2 regions of the Microbacterium sp. Root553 genome follow, and region 2 is predicted to be linked to the other one. Evidence: riboswitches for the same ligand, from Rfam matches in the RefSeq annotation. Region 2 holds a riboswitch; the other holds the start of a gene.
What was found. A riboswitch is a leader RNA that binds a small molecule or an ion and turns the genes downstream of it on or off. The one in region 2 is predicted to bind thiamine pyrophosphate.

Region 1 (6,251 bases), on a different contig from region 2:
TTCCGCGACCCCGCCGAGCGCGACGTCGCCGAGCTGCAGCCCGGCACCGGCCACACGGCGATCGTCGACGATGCGGCACCCATCCGCGGCAACGCCGGCGCGAGCGAGTTCGTCACCCGCGTGGTGCGCGGGGTCGACCCGTCACGGCCGACCCCGCCGTGGATGATCGCCCGTCTGTCGCTCGCCGGCATGCGCTCGCTCGGCATCCTCATCGACATCACGAACTACGTGATGCTCGAGCTCGGCCAGCCGCTGCACGGATACGACCTCGACCGTCTCACCGGCGGCATCACGGTGCGCCGTGCGGCACCGGGGGAGAAGATGACGACCCTCGACGGCCAGGAGCGCACGCTCCACGGCGAGGATCTGCTGATCACGGACGAGTCGGGACCGATCGGCCTCGCGGGGGTCATGGGCGGCGGTACCACCGAGATGAGCGAGTCCACGCGGAACGTCCTCATCGAGGCCGCGACCTTCGACCCGATCACCATCGCGCGCAGCGCCCGTCGCCACAAGCTCCCCAGCGAGGCGTCCAAGCGGTTCGAGCGCGGCGTCGACCCGCTGGTGCCGTTCGTGGCGGCGCGCCGGGCCGCGGATCTCATGGTCGAGCTCGCCGGAGGATCGCTCACCGACGAGGGGGGAGCACTGTTCGCGGAGGTCTTCGTCGGCGACATCCACCTGCCCGAGGGTTTCGTGCAGGCGCTGATCGGCGTCGACTACACCGATGCCGAGATCACCGACGCGCTGACGATGATCGGCGCCGAGGTCACCGCGGCCGAGGGCGGCTGGCTCGTCATCCCACCGACCTGGCGCCCAGACATCACCGACAAGTGGTCCCTCGCCGAGGAGGTCGCCCGCATCCACGGTCTCGACCGCATCCCCTCGGTGCTTCCGACGCCGCCCTCGGGTCGTGGTCTGACCGCGCACCAGCAGGGTCGCCGGCGGGTGGCCGACGCCCTCGCGGCGGCGGGACTCGTCGAGACGCCGTCGTTCCCGTTCACCACGGCGGCCGAGAACGACCTGCACGGCTCCGCATCGGGAGAGCACCTGCCCAGCATCCGGCTCGCGAACCCCCTCGACGGATCCGCGCCGTTCCTGCGCCGCTCGCTCATCCCGGGCCTGCTGCAGATCGCACATCGGAACATCTCGCGCGGCCTCACGGATCTCTCGCTGTTCGAGACCGGTGTCGTCTTCCTGCCCGAGCCCGGTGTCGAGTACGGCACCGACGAGGTCCCGCCGCTCGGTGAGCGCCCGTCGGACGAGACGCTGGCAGCGCTGAACGCCTCGATCCCGCCGCAGCATCGTCACGTCGCCGTGCTGCTCACCGGGAACGTCGTCGTGCGCCAGCCCGGCCGCACCGCCGAGGTCGCGGGTCTCTCCGAGGCTCTCGACGCGGTCCGTGTGATCGGTGCCGCCGCCGGGGTCGACATCGATGTCGCGCAGGGGCGTCGCGCCGCTCTGCACCCGGGGCGTACCGGCGTGCTGTCGGTCGCGGGCGTCGAGGTCGGATACATCGGCGAGCTGCACCCCGACGTCTCGGCCGCGGCCGACCTGCCGGGGCGAGCCACGGTGCTCGAACTCGATCTCGACGGCATCCTCACGCTCGCGACGCCTCGTGCCGTGGCGGCATCGTTGTCGACGTTCCCTGCCGCCACCCAGGACGTGTCCCTGGTGATCGACGCGGGCGTCGCCGCGGGCGAGGTGCGCGAGGCGTTGGCCGAGGGGGCAGGATCGCTGCTCGAGGGCATCCGCCTCGTCGACGACTACCGCGGCGACGGCCTCCCGGCCGGGCAGAAGAGCCTCACGTTCGCGCTGCGCTTCCGTGCCGATGACCGCACGCTGACCGCCGCGGAGGCGACCGAGGCGAAGCTCGCCGGTGTCGCCGTGGCGTCCGAGCGTTTCGGTGCGACCCTGCGCGACTGATCCGCAGCGCTCACTGCACGAGGCCCGCCTCCTCTCGGGGATGCGGGCCTCGTGCACGCTCAGCCTCTCGGAACGGGCGGCGATAGCGTGTGCTGATGAGCATCCTCCCTCACAGCACTCCCGCCGCGGTGCCCGACGGTGCGCGGCCGATGGGCGAGGGACCGTTCCTCCGGCCCGGAGACCAGATCGACTGGCACTATCGCCCGCCCGGCTGGCAGCCGGGCGACGCGTCGACGATCACGCCCATGCGCGTGGTGCGCGACGACGAGCGCGGGTTGGTGGCCTGGCTCGCACCCGGGACGCTCCAGGAGACGCCGGGGACGACCGAGGGGGAGCGCATCCGCACCGTGCCGCTGGACCGCCGCTGGCTCGACCCTCGTACGCGCATCGTGGAGGAGTGGTGGGGCAACGGGATCCTGCGCATCGCACCCGCCGGTGCCGCCTGGTCGGTGTGGCTGTTCTGGAGCGAGACGGAGGGGTCGCACTGGCGCTTCGCGGGCTGGTACGTGAACCTCGAGAACGCGCATCTGCGCACCGATCGAGACACGTACTCGTCGGATCACATCCTCGACGTGCAGATCGACGCCGAGGGGAGCGTGCGCCTCAAGGACGAGGACGAGCTGGCGGCCGCCATCGAGCAGGGCCGGCTCACGGGTGAGCAGGCCGCGCAGATCGAGCGCCATGCATCCGCTGCGATCGAGTCGTTCCGGGCGGGCGACTGGCCCTTCGATCCCGAGTGGCAGCTGTGGCGCCCCGACACCTCGTGGACGGTCCCCGAGCTCTCCGGCATCGGAGAGCTGCGCAGAAGGTGAGCGCGGCATCCGCCCTGAGCGGACGCCCCTTCCCCTGCGCGGCGGATGCTGGTGGCATGAGCGCATGACAGATGTGCTGATCCTCGGAGGAACGGGCTGGCTGTCGGGCCGCATCGCCCGACGGATGCTGATGAACGGGGCGACCGTGATGTGCCTCGCGCGGGGTGGGCGGCCGTCGCCCGACGGGGCGAGCCTCGTGCTGGCCGACCGCGACGACCCCGCGGCGTACGACGCCGTGTCGGCTCGCGACTGGGATCACGTGATCGACGTCTCCTCGCGTGCGGAGCACGTCGACCGGGCCGTGGCCGCGCTGGGCGACAAGGCGGCCCGGTGGACCTACATCTCGTCGGTGTCGGTGTACGCCGACGACGAGACGGTCGGTGCGGACGAGTCGGCTCCGGTGCACGCGCCGGCGGAAGCCGGTGACGACGAGTACGGCGCGCAGAAGGTCGCGGCCGAGAACGCCGTGCGCGCCCTGGGAGAGCGTGCGCTGATCGTGCGGCCCGGTCTCATCGTGGGCGAGGGCGACCCGAGCGATCGCTTCGGCTACTGGGCCGCGGCGTTCCTCCGCTCGCAGGACGGACCCGTGCTGGTGCCGAGGTCCGAGGCACGCCACGCGCAGGTGATCGATGTCGACGACCTGGCGGAGTTCGTCGCGACGGCATCCGCGACCGGGATCGTCGACGCCGTGGGCGACCCTCATCCGCTCGCCGAGGTCCTCTCCTCCTTCCGCCGCGCTGCGGACCACCGTGGCGAGATCGTGACGGTCGACGACGAGCGGCTGATCGAGAAGGGCGTCGCGTACTGGGCGGGGGAGCGATCGCTTCCGCTCTGGCTCCCGACCGACATGACCGGTTTCATGACCCGGGCGAACACGCGGTACCGCGCCGCGGGCGGTGTGCTGCGGCCCCTCGCCGAGACGATCGCGACCGTCGTCGCCGACGAGCAGGAGCGAGGAACCGATCGCGACAGGCGCGCCGGACTCACCCGTGTCGACGAGATCGAGCTGCTGCAGCGACGAGGGTGATCTCCGGGCGTCGCTAGACTTCGAGCAGTGACACGGGGTGCCGCATCCGCGGCTGAGAACAGACCCGTCGAACCTGATCTAGTTCGTACTAGCGAAGGGATGTCGCGGTGAGCGATCGTCTGCGTCCGGAATCCGAATCGACCCTGGCGGCCTCGGCCGCCCAACTGCTGTCCGCGCTGCGTGGGTCGCCACCGCTGACCCACTGCATCACCAACACCGTCGTCACCGGGTTCACGGCCAACGTGCTGCTGGCTCTCGGGGCGGCACCCGCGATGGTCGACATCGTCGACGAGGCGGGGCTCTTCGCGGGAGTCGCGTCCGGGACGCTGATCAACCTCGGAACCCCGACTCCCGAGCAACGTGCCGCGAGTCTCGAAGCCGTCGCCGGTGCTGTCGCCGCGGGCACACCCTGGGTTCTCGATCCGGTCGCGATCGGTTCGCTGCCCGTGCGCACGGCGCTCGCACACGACCTCGTCGTCTCGCGGCCCACGGCGATCCGCGGGAACGCCTCCGAGATCCTCGCACTCGCAGGGCTCACCGCCGGGGGTCGGGGCGTCGATGCCACCGACACCACCGATGCCGCCTCCGACGCCGCCCTCGCCCTCGCCGCCCGTCACGGTTCGGTCGTCGCCGTCTCGGGACCCGTCGACCTGATCACCGACGGGCGGCGCATCGTGCGGATCGCGAACGGCGACGAGCTGCTCACCAGGGTCACCGGTGGCGGGTGCGCACTGGGCGCCGTGATGGCCGCCTTCCTGGGGACTGCCCGCACGGTCGGGATCGATCCGCTGACCGCCGTCGCGTCGGCGAGCCTGGTGTACACGGTCGCGGCGGAGCGCGCCGCCGCACGGGCCTCGGGCCCCGGCAGCTTCGCGGTCGAGCTCCTCGACGCGCTCGCGTCGGTGGGGCCGCGTGACATCGCTGACGCGGCACGGGTCGAGGAGCGTGCGCTGTGATCGCGGACCTCTCGCTGTACCTGGTCACGGACCCGGATCTCTGCGGGGAACGCGGTGTCGTCGAGACTGTCCGCCGCGCCGTCGACGGGGGTGTGCGGATCGTGCAGCTGCGGGACAAGACGGCGACGGATGCCGAGACCACGGCGCAGCTCGTCGAGCTCTCGCGCGTGATAGACGGTCGGGCACTTCTGGTCGTGAATGACCGCCTGGATGCCGCCATCGCCGCGCGGGAGCAGGGTGCGCGGGTCGACGGCATCCATCTCGGGCAGGGCGATGCATCGGTGCTGCGCGCGAGAGAAGCTCTGGGCGCCGAGGCGCTCATCGGCCTCACGGCGAACAGTCGGGAGCACTTCGAGGCTGTGCGCGCGCTGCCGCCCGACACGATCGACTACCTGGGCGTCGGCGTCATCCGCCCCACCGCCACCAAGCCCGACCATCCGCCGGCCCTCGGCGTCGAGGGCTTCCGTGCCCTCGTCGAGACGACCGTGCTCCCGTGCGTGGCGATAGGAGGGGTGGGCATCGACGACACCGAGCGGCTGCGGAGCGCGGGTGCGGCCGGCCTCGCCGTGGTCTCGGCGCTGTGCGCGGCTGCGGATCCGGCCGAGACCGCTGAGGCGTTCGTACGTCGTTGGCGCGCGGCGGGCACGCCACGGGTGCTCAGCATCGCCGGGAGCGACCCGTCCGGCGGAGCCGGGATCCAGGCGGACCTCAAGTCGATCGCCGCGAACGGCGGTTACGGCATGGCGGCGCTCACTGCGCTGACCGCTCAGAACACCACCGGTGTGCGGGGCGTTCATGTGCCGCCCGCTGCCTTCCTGCGCGAGCAGCTCGACGCGATCTCCGACGACATCGTCGTCGACGCGGTCAAGGTCGGGATGCTCGCGAACGCCGACGTCATCCGCACGGTCGCCGACTGGCTCGATGCCGTTCGGCCGCCGATCGTCGTCCTCGATCCGGTGATGGTCGCCACCAGTGGCGACAGGCTGCTCGACCGGGATGCCGAGGCGGCATTGCGCGAGCTCCTCCGGCGTGCACACGTCGTCACCCCCAATCTCGGCGAGCTCGCCGTGCTGGCCGGGCGGACGATCTCGGGATGGGACGACGCGCTCGCGGCCGCGGAGGATCTGTCGACGGCGATCGGGGCGGCCGTCCTGGTCAAGGGCGGGCACCTCGAGGGGGACGACGTGCCCGACGCGCTCGTGGACACCGGAGAGGGAGTGCGATGCGAGTTCCCGGGCCGTCGGATCCGCACCGCGAACACCCACGGCACGGGGTGCTCGCTCTCGTCCGCGCTGGCCACACGTCTGGCTCGCGGCGAGTCGGCCGTCGACGCCGTCGCCGCGACCCGGGCGTGGCTGCGCGAGGCGCTGCGCGAGAGCGAGGCGCTGAACGTCGGTCGTGGTCACGGACCGGTCAGCCACTTCGCGGGGCTGTGGGAGCGCGGCGGGCTCGAGACGAGACCGACGCCGGAGCAGATCCGCGCCGAGTGGTGGACGCGCACGGCCGATGTGAGGGCGAGGATCGACGAGCTCC
Region 2 (6,251 bases):
CACCTCGACCCGCGGGCCCAGGATCTCGGTGTCGAGCCACCGAACCCGCGCGCCTCCATCGCCGTCGCCAGAGACGATCCGCGCCGGATGGCCAGCACGAACAGGGCGAACGCCATGCCGAACGCGCGGCGCACGCGCCCCTCGTCGGCCACGCCGCGGGCGCGCCGCGCGAGCCCGAGCGCGCGCCAGTCATCGGCGAGCAGCCCGAGCATCCGCATTCCGGCGAGTGCTCCGACCACGAAACGGGCGGGCAGCTTCACGCGCTGCGCGAGGTCGTCGGCGAGATCGGTGGGGTCGACGGTGACGAAGAGCACCACCGCGGGGAGTCCGATCGCGAGCACCCGCACGGCGGTCGCCGCGGCGAGCGCCAGCGATCCGTCGCTGACGCGCATGACCAGCCACTCGAAGTGGACCGTGCCGCTCGTCGCGCCGTACAGAGCGATGGTGACGGCGCTCAGGGGCGCCGCGACCCACAGCACGGCGGTGCGGATCCAGAACTCTCGGGCACGCAGGCCGGAGAGCAGCAGCAGCGGGATCTCCAGGAGCAGCGCGACGGATGCCGAGACGACGTCGATCGTCAGCACGAGCGGCACCGCGATGAGCAGGGCGGCGGCGAGCTTCGCCAGCGCGGAGCGCGGAGCGACGGGTCCCGGCCGCTCGATGCGGGCGGTCAGCGGGTCGATCACCGGACGACCTCGAGACGTCGGGCGTGCAGGGCCTCGAGGACGGCCTCATCGTGGCTGATCGCGACGACAGCGGCGCCTTGATCCCGCAGATCGGCGATCAGCGCGACGAGTTCGGCCCACGTGGTGGCGTCCTGACCGAACGTGGGCTCGTCGAGGACCAGCATCCGTGGGCGGGTGGCGAGCGCAGCGGCGACGGTCAGCCGCCGCTTCTCGCCCCCCGAGAGGGTGTACGGATTCGCCCCGGCGACCGCTGCGAGTCGCAGACGGTCGAGCAGCTCGTCGACGCGCGCGGTGATCTCGGGCTCCGGCATCCGCAGCGCCCGAGGGCCGACCGCCAGCTCGTCGCGCACGGTCTTCGCGAGCAGCTGATGCTCGGGAGTCTGCATCACGGTCGCGATGCGGGTGAGCAGCGCGCGCGACGACCATCGGAAGGGATCGTCCCGCTCGCCTGCAGCCAGGGCGGGAAGAGCGCGGACGCGGCCGCCCTCCGGCGGGAGCAGGCCTGCGAGGGTCAGCCCGAGCGTCGACTTGCCCGTGCCGTTCGCACCGGTCACCCCGAGCACCTCGCCGGCGCGCACCTCGAGGTCGAGCGGACCGGCGACGGGCAGGCCGCGCTGCCGGGCGACGGTGACGCCGCGGGCCTCGAGGAGGCGCTCCCCGGCGTCGTGTGCGGGAGAGGGGGGCGCGATCGGCGGATGCCCCGGCACCCAGACCCCGGATGCCGCGAGCTCCGCGCCGCGTGCCCCGAGCACCTCGTCCGGGCTGCCGTCGGCGAGCACGACGGTGCCGTCGGGGTCTGCGCCGAGCACGATCACCCGGGTGACCAGCGGCAGCCAGACGTCGATGCGGTGTTCGATCACGACGAGGGTCGCGCCGCTGACCTCGAGCGCCGCGGCCACGGCATCCCGCACGTCACGCACTCCCTGGGGGTCGAGATTGGCGGTCGGCTCGTCGAGCAGGATCGCGCCGGGTCGCATCGCGAGCACGCCGGCGAGTGCGAGCCGCTGCTTCTGCCCGCCCGAGAGCGCCGAGGTCGAGCGATCCATCGGGACGTCGAGCCGCACGGCATCCAGCGCCGCCCGCACACGGGTCCAGATCTCGTGACGGGGAACGCCGAGGTTCTCGCACCCGAAAGCCACGTCGTCACCGACCCGCGCGAGGATCGTCTGCGAGTCGGGGTCCTGCAGCACCATGCCCACCCGGCCGCGTTCTGCGGCCGCCGGACGACCGTCGACGAGCAGCGCGCCGTGCGTCTCGCCCTCGTCGGCCCCGCCGAGCACACCGCCGAAGCCCTGGAGCAGGGTGGACTTGCCCGCACCGGAGGAGCCGAGCAGCAGCACCCGCTCCCCCGGTTCGATACGCAGGTCGACGGCGCGCACGGCCCACCGCAGTCGCGTGGCGTACCGCCACCCCCAGCCACGGGCTTCGAGGGTGGCGGGTGTCGTGGGTGCGCTCACACCCGTGCGGTGACCTCACGACCGGCGGCGAACCGGCCGAGCGCGCCCGTGGCCGCGAGACCCCGGGCGATCAGCCAGGCTCCGAGCCCGGCGATCACGGCGCCAGAGATGGTGGTCGAGACGATGTAGACGGTGGTGAAGAGCGTGTCCGCCCCCGCGTACCAGAGGATGCGGTCGTTGATGCCGCAGGCGAGTCCCGCCCCGGCGCCGGCCAGCATCGCGACCGGGAGGCGCCAGACCCCGTACAGGAAGAGGAGGAAGACGAGCTCGGCTCCGAGACCCTGCACGAGGCCCGACACGATGGTGAGCGGACCCCAGGCATTGCCGACGAGGGCCGAGATGACCGCGGCCACCAGCTCGGTGTAGAGCGCCGCACCCGGCTTGCGGATGATCAGTGCCCCGAGCACGCCGGCGATCAGCCAGGGGCCCGCGAGGAGCCCCTGCACTCCGGGGAGCAGGGGCTTCAGGATGCTGCTCGGCACCTCGTACCCGACGTTCCAGAGCAGGAAGATCAGCGCGCAGGCGACGGCGATGACGCTGGCGACGACGATGTCGACGACCCGCCACCGCCACAGCTCCGGGCGGCCGAGGCCCGGAGAGGCCGAGGCGGCGGACGCCGATGCGGGTGCGGACCCGGTGGTGGATCCGGACGTGGATGTACTCATCAGTGACTCCTCCCTGCGCTGGCATGACCCAGATCAGGTTCGACGGTCGAAGCGCGATTCGCTCCCTCTCAGCCCGGCTCGCCGGACTCCCGTGGTTGTGCTCTCGATCTTACCCAGTGCCGACACTCCCGTCTGCTTCCGTTGCCGCGCCGCTGATCTGCGTGCGGGTTCGGTACCGTGAGGAGGTGACCGCTCCCGACTCCGCCGAGGCCACCCCGTCCGACGCCCTCGGCGCCGATGCACCCGGCACCGATGCCCCCGGTGCTGTCGCGACCGCCGATGCCGAGACCGGGGATGCTCGGACCGGGGATGCTGAGACCGTCGACGCCGAGACACCCGATGCTGCGACCGCCGCCCCTGCGGCGCTCGATGCCGAGATCATCGATGCGGAGATCATCGATGCGGAGACGCTCCACGCCGCGGCCGTCGATGCCGAGCCGCAGTGGGCGGATGCCGGCAGCGGCGGCACTCCCCTCACCTGGGTCGACCCGCTCGACGTCGCCGAGCACACGTCCTCGGGCTCCCTGGACACCGCGCCGCATCCGACCTCTGAGACCGGGCTGCTGAGCGACGCGAGCCTGCGCCCGGCGATCGCCCGTCCCGGGTTGCTGGTGCCCGCCGGCATCCTCGTCGGACTCGTCGCCGCGTACACCGGCACCACCCTGCTGTGGCCGCTGCACGAGGTGGCGCCGACCGTGCGGGCCGTGGAGATCGCTCCGGTCGCCGCCTCCGCGGCGGCGTTGACGTGGCCGGGGCAGGGAAGCGCTGCCGCCGGCATCGCCGGGATCGGCACCGCGTCGTCCTCCGTCGACCAGGCCGCGATCGCCAGCGTCACGAAGGTCGTCTCGAGCCTGATGGTGCTCGACAGGATGCCGCTCGCGGTCGGCGAGCAGGGTCCCGAGTTCGCCTTCACCCGCGCCGACAACCTCGCCTACTGGGACTACCGCCGCTCCGACCAGTCCGCTCTGGACGTGCCGGTGGGCGGCACCCTCACCGAGCTGCAGATGCTGCAGGGCACACTGCTCGGATCCGCGAACAACTACATCGATCGTCTCTCCCGCGAGATCTGGGGGTCGGAGTCGGCGTTCACCTCCGCCGCCACGCAATGGCTGGGCGATCGGGGTCTCGACGGCATCACGATCGTCACGCCCTCGGGGTTCGACGCCCGCAACACGGCCACCCCGGAAGCGCTGGTGGCGCTCGCCGAACTCGCGATGCAGAATCCGGTGTTCGCAGGCATCGTGGGCACCCCGTCGGTCGATCTGCCCGGAGCCGGAACCGTCGTGAACACCAACGGCATGCTCGCAGACCCGGGAGTGGTCGGAGTGAAGACCGGCACGCTCGACGACAGCTGGAATCTGCTGACGGCGAAGGACATCACCGTCGACGACACGACGGTGCACCTGTATGCCGCCGTGCTCGGCCAGACCGATGATGCACAGCGGCTGGCGGAGACGCGCTCCCTGTTCTCGCAGATCGAGACCGCACTGACGGGCCAGGCACCCGCCGTCCCGAAGGGCACGGTCGTGGGCGCCGTCACGACCCGATGGGGTACGACCACGGATGTCGTGACGGATGCCGACGCCGAACTCGTGCTGTGGAACGGAACGTCCGCGCAGACGACCACGACATTCACCCTCGGCGAGAACCGTGAGTCGGGTGAGGCGATCGGCACCGCGACGAGCGTCGGTCCGCTGAACACCGTGACCACCTCGGTCTCCCTCGTCGACGACGTCGAGGGACCGAGTCCCTGGTGGCGCCTGACGCACCCTCTCGAACTCTTCGGCCTCGCCGACGAGCAGCGCTGACCCCGGCAGCGAGCGGCTTCGGCGGCGGAACGAGAAAGCGAACGCCCCACCCGGATGATCGGGTGGGGCGTTCGCCGTCTGCGGTCAGTGCGTGGTCTCTCCGGCATCCGGGCGCTCCACGACCGCCTGGGCCGCGGCCGCCTCGGCGGTGGGGACCTGCGCCCCGACCGACGCACCGATCTGCGCGGCACTCGCCGCATCGTCGGCATCGCCGCTCACGACCACCGGAGTCGTCCCGGTGAGCGCGTCCTCGGCATCGATGTCGGTCGCGGCCTGCTCGAACTGCGACTGGTACAGCCGCCAGTAGGCGCCCTGTGCCGTGATGAGCTCGTCGTGCGTGCCCTTCTCGACGATGTCTCCGTGCTCCATGACGAGGATGAGATCGGCGTCACGGATCGTCGACAGCCGGTGCGCGATCACGAACGACGTGCGCCCCTGTCGCAGCGCGGCCATCGCGTTCTGCAGCAGCAGCTCGGTGCGGGTGTCGACGGCCGACGTCGCCTCATCGAGGATGAGGATCGACGGCTGGGCGACGAACGCTCGCGCGATCGTGATGAGCTGGCGCTCTCCCGCGGAGACGTTGGAGGCGTCTTCGTCGAGCACGGTGTCGTATCCCTCGGGGAGGGCGTGCACGAAGCGGTCGACGTACGTCGCCTTCGCGGCCTCGAGCACATCCGCGTCGGTCGCAGTGGACCGCCCGTACCGGATGTTCTCGCGGATGGAGCCCGCGAACAGCCACGGATCCTGCAGCACCATGCCCGTGCGCGAGCGCAGCTGGTCCCGCGTGATCTCGGAGATGTCCTGGCCGTCGAGGAGGATGCGCCCGCCGTCGAGCTCGTAGAACCGCATGATCAGGTTGACCAGCGTCGTCTTTCCCGCTCCGGTCGGTCCGACGATCGCCACGGTCTGGCCGGGCTCGACGCGGAACGACAGGTCGGTGATCAGCGGACGATCGGGCGTGTACGAGAACGCGACGTTCTCGAACTCGACGACGCCCTCGCCGTCGGCGAGCATCGGCGCATCGGGCTCGTCGGCCTCCTGCTCGTCGGTGTCGAGAAGCTCGAACACGCGCTCCGCCGATGCGGTTCCGGACTGCACGACCGCAGCCATGCCGCCCAGCTCCGACAGCGGCTGCGTGAACTGCTGCGAGTACTGGATGAACGCCTGCACGTCGCCGAGACGCAGCTGGCCGCTCGCGACCATGAGACCGCCGAGCACGGCGATGCCGACGTAGGTGAGGCTGCCGACGAAGGTCATCGCCGGCATGATGATGCCGGAGAGGAACTGCGCCTTGAAGCTCGCCTGGAACAGCTCCTCGTTCTCGTCCTTGAACTTGTCGAGGGCGTCTTTCTCGCGACCGAACACCTTGACGAGCGCGTGTCCCGAGAACGCCTCCTCGACGCGGGCGTTCAGGCGCCCCACCTTGCGCCACTGCGTTCCGAAGGCCTTCTGCGATCGCGGACCGATGACGCCGAAGATCACGCCCATGAGAGGCAGCGCGACGAGGGCGACGAGAGCGAGCTGCCAGGAGATCGAGAACATCAGCACCAGCACGCCCACGACCGTCAGCACGGCGGTGATCGCGCCCGACAGCGACTGCTGCATGGTCTGCGTGATGTTGTCGATGTCGTTGGT

Region 1: linked by a shared signal. The riboswitch ahead of thiM (hydroxyethylthiazole kinase) and the one ahead of ASD43_RS06725 (ECF transporter S component) in region 2 are both predicted to bind thiamine pyrophosphate.

The regions. Positions count from the first base shown of each region.
Region 1 is NZ_LMFY01000003.1:220,204-226,454, forward strand. It holds gene pheT (phenylalanine--tRNA ligase subunit beta) at 1-1,923, shown strand, start outside; gene ASD43_RS16745 (DUF402 domain-containing protein) at 2,019-2,735, shown strand; gene ASD43_RS16750 (NAD-dependent epimerase/dehydratase family protein) at 2,800-3,762, shown strand; TPP riboswitch at 3,786-3,879, shown strand; gene thiM (hydroxyethylthiazole kinase) at 3,870-4,718, shown strand; gene ASD43_RS16760 (bifunctional hydroxymethylpyrimidine kinase/phosphomethylpyrimidine kinase) at 4,715-6,251, shown strand, end outside.
Region 2 is NZ_LMFY01000001.1:1,444,661-1,450,911, reverse strand. It holds gene ASD43_RS06735 (energy-coupling factor transporter transmembrane component T family protein) at 1-686, opposite strand, end outside; gene ASD43_RS06730 (ABC transporter ATP-binding protein) at 683-2,143, opposite strand; gene ASD43_RS06725 (ECF transporter S component) at 2,140-2,808, opposite strand; TPP riboswitch at 2,802-2,911, opposite strand; gene ASD43_RS06720 (D-alanyl-D-alanine carboxypeptidase family protein) at 2,994-4,616, shown strand; gene ASD43_RS06715 (ABC transporter ATP-binding protein) at 4,701-6,251, opposite strand, start outside.